Regions from separate parts of the Phosphitispora fastidiosa genome, predicted to be linked through region 3. Evidence: riboswitches for the same ligand, from Rfam matches in the RefSeq annotation. Region 3 holds a riboswitch; each other region holds the start of a gene.
What was found. A riboswitch is a leader RNA that binds a small molecule or an ion and turns the genes downstream of it on or off. The one in region 3 is predicted to bind cyclic di-GMP.
Positions count from the first base shown of each region.

Region 1 (2,195 bases), on a different contig from region 3:
ACGGCGCGGTGCCGGTTAAGGCTGACCTGCGGCAGATAGAAGAAATGAAAGTAAAGCCTGTTAAAGAGGACCTGGTTTTTGAGAGTGACTTGGTGCGGCATGACCCGGTAAAACTGGCAGAATCGGTGATGGGCCTTGTCGGTAAGTTAGGACTGGGTCAGGAGAAATCCCTGCTGCAGGGCTTTTTCCTGGTAAAGCAGAAGGTAAAAGGAATGTAGACATTACTAAAACACGACATTTTTTTTGAAAAAAGAAGGGAATTAGACGCGTTTTGTCGAAAAAACAAACACGAGCTTTGAGTCATAATTAAGTAGGAGCGCCTACTATTGAGAGTAGGATCTCTTGTTCCGGCATCTGTTAGTACCATCCGGTACCGATACTGTATGGTACAGGGATGTCTTTTGTTTTTTTTAAGAAGGTGTTGCCTGCGCCGGCCACCCCGGAAGACGTGGAGGAGATCTGGTGTCAAACCGACCTGACTGCACTTATGCCCGACATATACTGTTGAGTGAAACCAAAAAGATCTGTAAGGAACTGTTTGGAAAGGGTCCTGAGAAAGTCAGGTTGCGTATTGCGGGTGATGTTGTAGTTATTGAACTTTTTTGTTTCCTGCGAGCTTCCGAAATCCAACTGATAGGACAGCAGCCACAAAAGGCCGGTCTTGTTAAAGCATACCGGCAGGCAGTATTTGAATGTATGAAAGAAGAAGTGGAACAAAGAGTGGAGAATGTACTGGGCTGTAAAATAATAAGGCATTTATATGAAATAGATGTGCCGGCAAATTTCGCGATAAATGTGTTAATACTGGACGAACCATTTTAAAAGTAAATAAAATGCTTGAAAAAGGTAAACCTGCTAAAGGCAGGGGCACAAAGCCAAGGGTCTAAGGCAGTCATCTCCTGGAGGATAACTGCTTGGCGGAAAGGCTTATATTTTGGGAAGCGCAGCCTGAATGGCTGAAATTCTCAGTTGACATCTATGGTTCCAATCGGTCCGAAAAACGGACTGCATGGTATCTATGGATGTCTTTTGCTATTTTTGATAGGTATAAATCAGTTTGGCGGGAGGTGAGCAGACGTTCCAGAGTAACGGATTACTCTGCAGAAAAGGCTGTACTAATTTACAGGGAGGTTGGAAGAATGAAGAAAAAAGGCTTAGTGAAACTTAAAATCAGTACCAAACTTGTTGGCAGTTTTCTGGTTGTATTGCTTTTAACGGCTTTTATCGGGGTAGTGGGGATAATGCAGGCAGACCAGATTAACGGAAATGCCACCGAAATAAGTGACAACTGGATGCGCAAGACCAGGATTGTTGGTGAGCTAAACGGCTATAACGCGGATTACCGAATTTATATAGTCCAATACGCCTTCTCGGCTTACCGCGGGGATGTTAATAGCACTGCGGGGTATAAAACGCAAATTGATAAAAGTGTTCAGGATTTTGAAGCAAAAATTTCTGAGATCGAAGGTCTCGTGACAACAGAAGATGGAAAAAAGGTGTTTGCTGATATCAATTCAACCTGGAAGGAGATGCTGGAGACTGATGCCCGCCTCATGGAACTTGTTACTGTCGGTAGGAACGCTGAGGCACTGGCCCTTCTGGAGGGTGAGTCAAGGGCGAGGTATGATGCCGGCAACAAGGTATTGGATGACTTCGCCGTATTAAACAGGCAGGAAACCGATGCACTTGTATCCAGTAATAAAAGCGCTTATGACATAGGAAGAAATACCAGCATTATTACCATTTTTATTGCCCTGGCGGTGGGATTGTTACTGGCTGTATTCATGGCCAGAAGTATATCAAAACCTGTTACCCAGATGGCCAGGGTTGCCCTAAAACTTGCTGACGGGGATCTCACTGTAGAGGAACTGCGTGTCAAATCCAGAGATGAAATCAGGGACCTGGCAGAATCATTTAATAAAATGGTCAGGAATCTCAGGGAACTTATACAGGGGATTAATACCACCAGTGAATCTGTTGCTGCTACCAGTGAGGAACTTTCTTCCAACGGTGAGGAGGCTACTAAGGCAACTCAACAGGTTGCCAAGGCCATTGAGCAGATAGCTATGGGCGCAGGGGAACAGTCCAGAAGCGTTACTGATACCGTTAAGGTTGTGGAACAGGTATCTCAGGCTATCGAACAGATAGCATCAGGCGCCCAGGAACAGAGCAGAAGTGTGGTTAATACTACGTCT
Region 1 covers NZ_JAHHUL010000004.1:107,555-109,749, reverse strand. The annotation lists gene Ga0451573_RS05855 (gluconeogenesis factor YvcK family protein) at 1-218, shown strand, start outside; gene Ga0451573_RS05850 (Na-translocating system protein MpsC family protein) at 463-822, shown strand; cyclic di-GMP riboswitch class I at 836-922, shown strand; gene Ga0451573_RS05845 (methyl-accepting chemotaxis protein) at 915-2,195, shown strand, end outside.
Region 1: it holds a riboswitch for cyclic di-GMP, as region 3 does, so the genes downstream of both, Ga0451573_RS05845 (methyl-accepting chemotaxis protein) here and Ga0451573_RS17980 (sigma-70 family RNA polymerase sigma factor) in region 3, are expected to answer to the same signal.

Region 2 (2,195 bases), on a different contig from region 3:
TCGTTTCAGAGCATCCCGGGCGGAGGGGGTTAGTTTATACTGCCGCTTCTCAAGCATCACGTCGGCAATTTGCAGCAGTTCTTTGATGGTATAGTCAGGAAAATCGATGTGTATCGGAAATCTGGACTTTAATCCGGGGTTTGTTTTAATAAATTCATTCATTTCCTGGTTATAACCGGCAAGTATCAGAATCAGGTTGTCTTTTTGGTCCTCCATGGCCTTCACCAAGGTATCAATAGCCTCTTTCCCAAAGTCTTTTTCTCCTCCTCTTGCCAGGGAATAGGCCTCATCAATAAAAAGTATGCCCCCTGAAGATTTCTTTAATTGTTCTCTGGTCTTCTGGGCTGTATGTCCAATATACTCACCAACAAGGTCGGCACGTTCAATTTCAATCAGATGCCCTTTTGACAATACATTCATTTCCCGGAAAAGTTTTCCGAGAATGCGAGCCACAGTGGTCTTCCCTGTCCCTGGATTGCCTCTGAAGATCATGTGCAGGACCAGGGGTTCCGAAACCAGTTTTTCCTGCTGCCTTCTCTTTTGAATTTCAATAAAGGCGCTTATTTCATATACCAGTTTTTTTACTGAATGTAAGCCTATCATATCATTAAGCTCATTGGTTATATTTTTTATCTGTTCTCTGCCTGCCGGCGCAAACGGCAATTCCTTGGACCCGGTATCAATGTGTTTTTCGACATGCTCCGCGGCATTGCTTTTTGCGGCATTGCTTTTTGCGGCCTTGCTCCTGGGGCGGACAATTCTTATTTCCAAAAGCCTTCCCCCTTAGTGCAAAGTATTTTACTCTACTATTATACGCACAATTACAACATCTGTGACAGGAAAATAAAAACCTTGTTATAATTTGGATATAATTGCAGGAATTTCAGAAGTTATGTAGAATAATTATTATCTGAATTAGTAAATTAGCGCTGATAAAGGCAAACTTTTCGTAAGAAAAGGACGCAAAACTACAGGGTCCTAAATAATGGGACAGCCAGTTGCCGCGAACAATGCATTTTTACCTGCTGGCAATGTTGGCAGGTTATTTTTTGGCGGGAATTCACACGGCTGCAAATTTCGTTCCGAAATATGCCGGCTGGCTTAAAACACTCGAAGGGAGGGTTCAATTCTTTAACAACATATATTTTTTGCGCCTGATAACCCAAAATATCAAAGGAGGTTTTCTTGTTGACCAAAACTGACCTGGTTGCTCAAGTTGCAGAGAAGGTAACTCTCAAGAAAAAAGATGTTGAGAAGGCTGTTAATGCGGTTTTTGACAGTATTCAGGATGCTCTTGCCAAGGGAGAAAAAGCTCAGTTTATCGGTTTCGGCACATTTGAGGTGAAAGAGCGTAAAGCCAGAAAAGGCCGTAACCCCCAAACGGGAAAAGTTATCAATATACCTGCTGCCAAGGTGCCGGTTTTTAAGGCAGGTAAAGCTCTTAAGGGTAAAGTAGCCAAATAAATTGACTAGAAAAAGAGGATGCCTCAAAGGACATCCTCTTTTATATTACCCTTATATTAAAAGTAACAGTATAGAATCTTATTGTAATTTCATGACTTCATTTGGTCACTCATGTTTGTGGAAATGGCCTTAAAAGGAGTTATTGTGGAAATGGCATGTTTGTATACCATTTGCTGTTTTCCATCATACTCAAGGATAACAGTAAAATTATCAAATCCCCGGACAATTCCCTTTAATTGAAAACCGTTAACCAGATATATAGTAACGGGAATATTCTCCTTCCTAACCTGGTTCAAAAATGAATCCTGTAAATTTATCTGCGTCTTTGTCATTCTGGTCCCTCCAAATTTCAGTTTTTCTTTTCTATTCTACGTTTTACCAAATTGTCCTTCTGATTCAGATACTATTTCGCTCGCAATTTCATCAAAATTGCTGTAGCTTTCGACATCTTTCCATTTGATTCTGGAATCTCGCCGGAACCATGTCAACTGCCTTTTGGCAAACCTGCGGGTATTACGTTTGATTAATTCCACCGCTTCTTCAAAACTGCATATACCGTTCAAATAATAAATAATTTCTTTGTACCCAATCGCCTGCATTGAAGTGTGGTGAGCCCCATATCCCATTTCCAAAAGTTTTTTTACCTCATCAACCAGCCCCCTTGAAATCATAACATCAACTCTTTTTTCTATTCTCCGGTATAAATTTTCCCTATCCATGGTCAATCCAAA
Region 2 covers NZ_JAHHUL010000001.1:76,337-78,531, reverse strand. The annotation lists gene Ga0451573_RS00415 (AAA family ATPase) at 1-771, opposite strand, end outside; cyclic di-GMP riboswitch class I at 928-1,006, shown strand; gene Ga0451573_RS00410 (HU family DNA-binding protein) at 1,189-1,464, shown strand; gene hfq (RNA chaperone Hfq) at 1,554-1,796, opposite strand; gene miaA (tRNA (adenosine(37)-N6)-dimethylallyltransferase MiaA) at 1,833-2,195, opposite strand, start outside.
Region 2: it holds a riboswitch for cyclic di-GMP, as region 3 does, so the genes downstream of both, Ga0451573_RS00410 (HU family DNA-binding protein) here and Ga0451573_RS17980 (sigma-70 family RNA polymerase sigma factor) in region 3, are expected to answer to the same signal.

Region 3 (2,195 bases):
TAAGCCTTTTAGCAGCAGAGCTAAAGAAGTAGCCTTTCGTTGGTATACGCTAATTGCAGTAGTGATGATATCTATTATCTTAACTATTCTGGGAACTGACAGTTTGATTGGCTGGACAATGGCGTTTGCACTATTGTGGCAGGCATTTACTCTAACACCGTTGGGACATAGGTTTATAGGATTATGGGACATTTTACTTACATTTAAAGTGAAAGGGGGGAGACAGAATGTGGAAGATTATGACTAAAATAATGTTCCAAGGATTGGCAGCAGTATTGACTGTGGTCGCTATGACGAATATTGGGACAAACAGCATGTTTATGTTTTATCAACCGGAACCTCCTAAAAAGTATTAAAGTAAAAATTTTCTCTTATGGTAAATATTTTGGCCAGTAAATGCAAGAGATTTAATCGAATTCAATCGATAATGAAGTTTAGAAAAAACTTACTTGATGATAAAAATAGAATAATCAGCGAAAAGGGCAAACCTGCCTAAAGGCAGGGACGCAAAGCCATAGGGTCTAAAGTGCTTGCTGCACTATGATAGCCTAGCTGCCGCAGAGACTAGTATTAAACCTGCCCTTTATAGCGGCGGGTTTTTTTGTTTGCCATGGTTGAGAATTTCGGTAATACAACACTCATGCGCAACCTGAGACTGTTTACAAGCATCGGGAGGATTGGCACATGAAAAAAATTACGCAAGCATTATCTCTCTCGGTACGAATATGCACTCTCCGGCCTTATGGCTTTATGCGCATCCATAAGATTTTTCATATTGCAGCACACACATATTGACTGGAAAACCGCAGTTTGCAATACGCAGATTGCGGTTTTCTTTTTGACAAAAATCACATTTATTCGAGAAAAAACGACAAATAGGTACATTGTTACATTCGAAAGGTGCCGCTCTCCTCCGCTTGTTCTTCATTTTTCAGATTTAAAAGATCTCGAAATGGAGGACAAGTCGATGGAAAACTATGGCAAAAAATATACTCTGCTGGTTAGAGGCAAGCGCGTTTCTGTGACAAAGGAGGTCTATAAAGCATATTACAAGTGCCGGGACAGGGAAAAATACCTGGACGAGCTATCAGAAGAAAACAACATCTCGCTCGAAGGCTGTATCGAGAACGGCGTTTCCGTGGAATACATAATATCCACTATGATGGAGTCCCTGGAGGACGCGATCATAAAAAGGATGATGATCGCTAAGCTGTACCGATGCCTCGAAATGCTCGACAAGTCGGAAAGAACGCTCATCGAGGAGTTGTATCTTAGGGGCAAAAGCGAGCGTCAGTTTTCGGCGGAAACAGGGAGTCCCTATATGACCATCCATGACAGAAAGATAAAAATCCTTGGCAAAATAAAAAAACTTATGGAAAAATAAGAATTTTTCCGTGCAACCCCCTCATTTTTTCCCTATAGAAGTGAGGGGGTTTTTATGTTCTCTCTCTTGCTCTTTGAAAATTACATATCCGGCAGCATAAATACATGAGCTGTCCAGCCGTGTGAAAAGCGGCAGCGACGTTGACGGGCGCGCCAAGACTGCCTGCGGATGAATTTCATCCGTCGAACCGATGGCATCGAAGGTGACGAGCGGGAACGCCTGGTCATAAAACAGTCTGTGGTGGACTGTTTCGCAATGAAATGGACAGTGACAATGCTACTTCCGTCCAGCCACAGACCTCAAGCAATGGGGGCGGCTCGCAGAGATCCTGGGAGAGGTGAAATTCCTATGGCGTTTGCTCAACCGGCAAACCGTTTATGCTGCCGCACTGAGAGCCGTAAGGCTTTTTTCGCTTCGGGAAGTAGTGTCGAATAGAAGCGTTAATATGTAATGAAGAACAAGCAGATCATTTTTTTGATCTTGGAAACTATGCGGCAGGGCGGTCTTTTCCGTCCTGCCGCATCCTTCTGGGATTAAATTCAAAATATCAGGGAGGAACACGAAATGGAAAAGGAAGCATTGACTGAATTGCTAAAGAAGGAGCTAATCATCGGATATATGTACGGTCTTGACGGAAAGCGCCAGGAATACTACTTTGAGAAGTCTCCGTCCAGCATTGCGAGCTTTATCATGCTGAAAAAGGAGCAAGCGGACAAAATCGTTCTGACAGATACACTGGACAGGCTGGTGTTGGACACCTTTGGCGAATTTATAAACCGCTACCCGGATCGGAAGCTTCTGCAGGAAATCA
Region 3 covers NZ_JAHHUL010000028.1:591-2,785, forward strand. The annotation lists gene Ga0451573_RS17970 (accessory gene regulator ArgB-like protein) at 1-247, shown strand, start outside; gene Ga0451573_RS17975 (cyclic lactone autoinducer peptide) at 228-356, shown strand; cyclic di-GMP riboswitch class I at 472-560, shown strand; gene Ga0451573_RS17980 (sigma-70 family RNA polymerase sigma factor) at 968-1,384, shown strand; gene Ga0451573_RS17985 (recombinase family protein) at 1,949-2,195, shown strand, end outside.

Region 4 (2,195 bases), on a different contig from region 3:
ACGGGGATGACATAATCCTGGAAAGGGCTGCTGAACCAATACCGACCGGTGAACCAATGCCAAACGTTGAGCCTGTTCCAGGAGATGATACCGGCGATATCCAAACTGAGCCGGATACTGCGGCAGAGCCAATGAAAGCGGCGGAGCTTGCAGAGCATGCAGAGACGGCAGAGCATGCAGAGACAGTAGAGTATGCAGAGACAGTAGAGCATGCAGAGACAGTAGATCCGGCAGGTGAGGACGAATCTAATGTCCCCAGGTTTACTATTGTCACGGTTAATAATGAAACGGTAGAAATTCCTGGGGTGGATGCTATTCTTACAGATGTACTGACACGGACCAATCTTCAGTTAATACCTCCCGAAACCGGAATGAGACTTGAACTAAAAGTTAACGGGAGCTCCGCTGAATTTACAACGCCACTTAAAGATGGTGACAATGTATTATTAGAATGGAAATAATAATATTTTGGAAAAAAAATTTCGATTTGACGGTATTCGACATTTTCTCTGAAGGATATTTGCAATAATTCCTAGAAGAAAACATAAAAAAAACACAGTTTGGGACAGATTAACAATCCAACCACAATAAAGTGTGGGAGAGATGAAAATGTGGACAAACCGTCGGGAATTCCGGAAAAAGATCCGGGAAAAACAGAGAGAAATGTACAGTTTGGTAAAGAATAAGGGTCTAAATGACCCGGATGTGTACAACAAGAGCTGTGAAATTGACTGTTTGATAGTAGAGTATATGAAAAGATATAACTGTTTTATCAGTACAACATTATTTAATAATTATTATAATTAGGGCTTTTGATACAGTTGCTCAATTGGGATTAATATTTCTTTACCGGACACCCTGTTTACATTGGCTTGTAACGTATAAATATAATAAGCTAACCGCATATTTTTTTACCGTAAAGGCAAACCTACCGAAAGTTAGGGACGCAAAGCCATGGGTCTAAAGCTTTTGCTATGACAGCCAGGCTGCCGAAAAACTGATCCGTCTGCTTTTCCGGCAAGCAAGGCGGAATTTTTATTTCCTAAAATGACGAAAGTGACGAAAATGACAGGAGAGGGGGCAGGTCTATGCGCAAAATATCTGTAAGCAAGCTGCAGTCAGGGATGATTTTGGGGAAAAGTCTTTATTCAGCCAATGGGAGCGTCTTGCTTTCTGCCGGGAGTGAACTTAACCCTGCATATGCCAAAAGGCTGCAGGCCCTGGGTTACCCGACAATCATTATTATTGACGGTTTTTGCCGGGACATCGAGTTCCCCGATGTAGTTTCTGACAGTACAAGATTAGACGGGATTATAACATTGCGAAGGGTTTTTGAAGAGGCTAAAAAGTACCAAAAGGTAGATACCAAACTGATTAAGGATCTGGTAAACAGGCTGGCAGACGAGGTTCTGCAGAACAGGCAGCTGCTTTTTGAATTTTGTGATATCCGCTCTTATGACAGTTACCTGTATGCCCACTGCCTGAATGTATGTATCCTGTCACTGCGCATCGGTCTGGCCTTAAACTATAACGAGGTTCAGTTGCGGGACCTGGGAGTGGGGGCAGTTATGCACGATATCGGGTCCATGTATGTTGATCCCAAGGTGGTGGAAAAACCGGGCCGGCTTTCGCCCGAAGAATTCAGTCAAATGCAGCAGCACAGCATCAAAGGTTTTAACCTCCTGAGAGACCAGAAAGATGTTAACCTGCTGGCAGCACATGTTGCTTTTCAGCATCATGAACGCATAGATGGTACTGGTTACCCGAGAGCCCTAAAGAATACTGACATCTGTGAATTTGCCAGGATTGCAGCCATTGCTGACCTGTTTGATGCCCTTACCAGTGAGCGGAAACACCGGAAGGCTTACAGCACCTGTGAGGCTATAGAACTGATGAATGAAGAAGCAGGGCTGAAAATAGACAGCTCATTAATGGAGCTTTTTCTGCAAAATGTCGCCCGGTATGCTGCCGGTTCTTTGGTGGAGCTTAGCTCGGGTGAGATAGGGCTTGTTGTATGCAATAGGCGCATTCACCCAGAGAAGCCTGTGGTGAGGATACTTACCGATAGCAATAAAATTCCTGCCGGTCCTGATTACGTTCAGGAAATTGAATTAGTTAAAGAAACCGGCCTGAATATAGCAAGGGCGCTGCAGGATGACAGTGGATTTGCCGATGAACTTGGGGTTATCTATAAT
Region 4 covers NZ_JAHHUL010000006.1:162,526-164,720, forward strand. The annotation lists gene Ga0451573_RS08210 (cell division protein FtsA) at 1-461, shown strand, start outside; gene Ga0451573_RS08215 (aspartyl-phosphate phosphatase Spo0E family protein) at 610-807, shown strand; cyclic di-GMP riboswitch class I at 912-994, shown strand; gene Ga0451573_RS08220 (HD-GYP domain-containing protein) at 1,089-2,195, shown strand, end outside.
Region 4: it holds a riboswitch for cyclic di-GMP, as region 3 does, so the genes downstream of both, Ga0451573_RS08220 (HD-GYP domain-containing protein) here and Ga0451573_RS17980 (sigma-70 family RNA polymerase sigma factor) in region 3, are expected to answer to the same signal.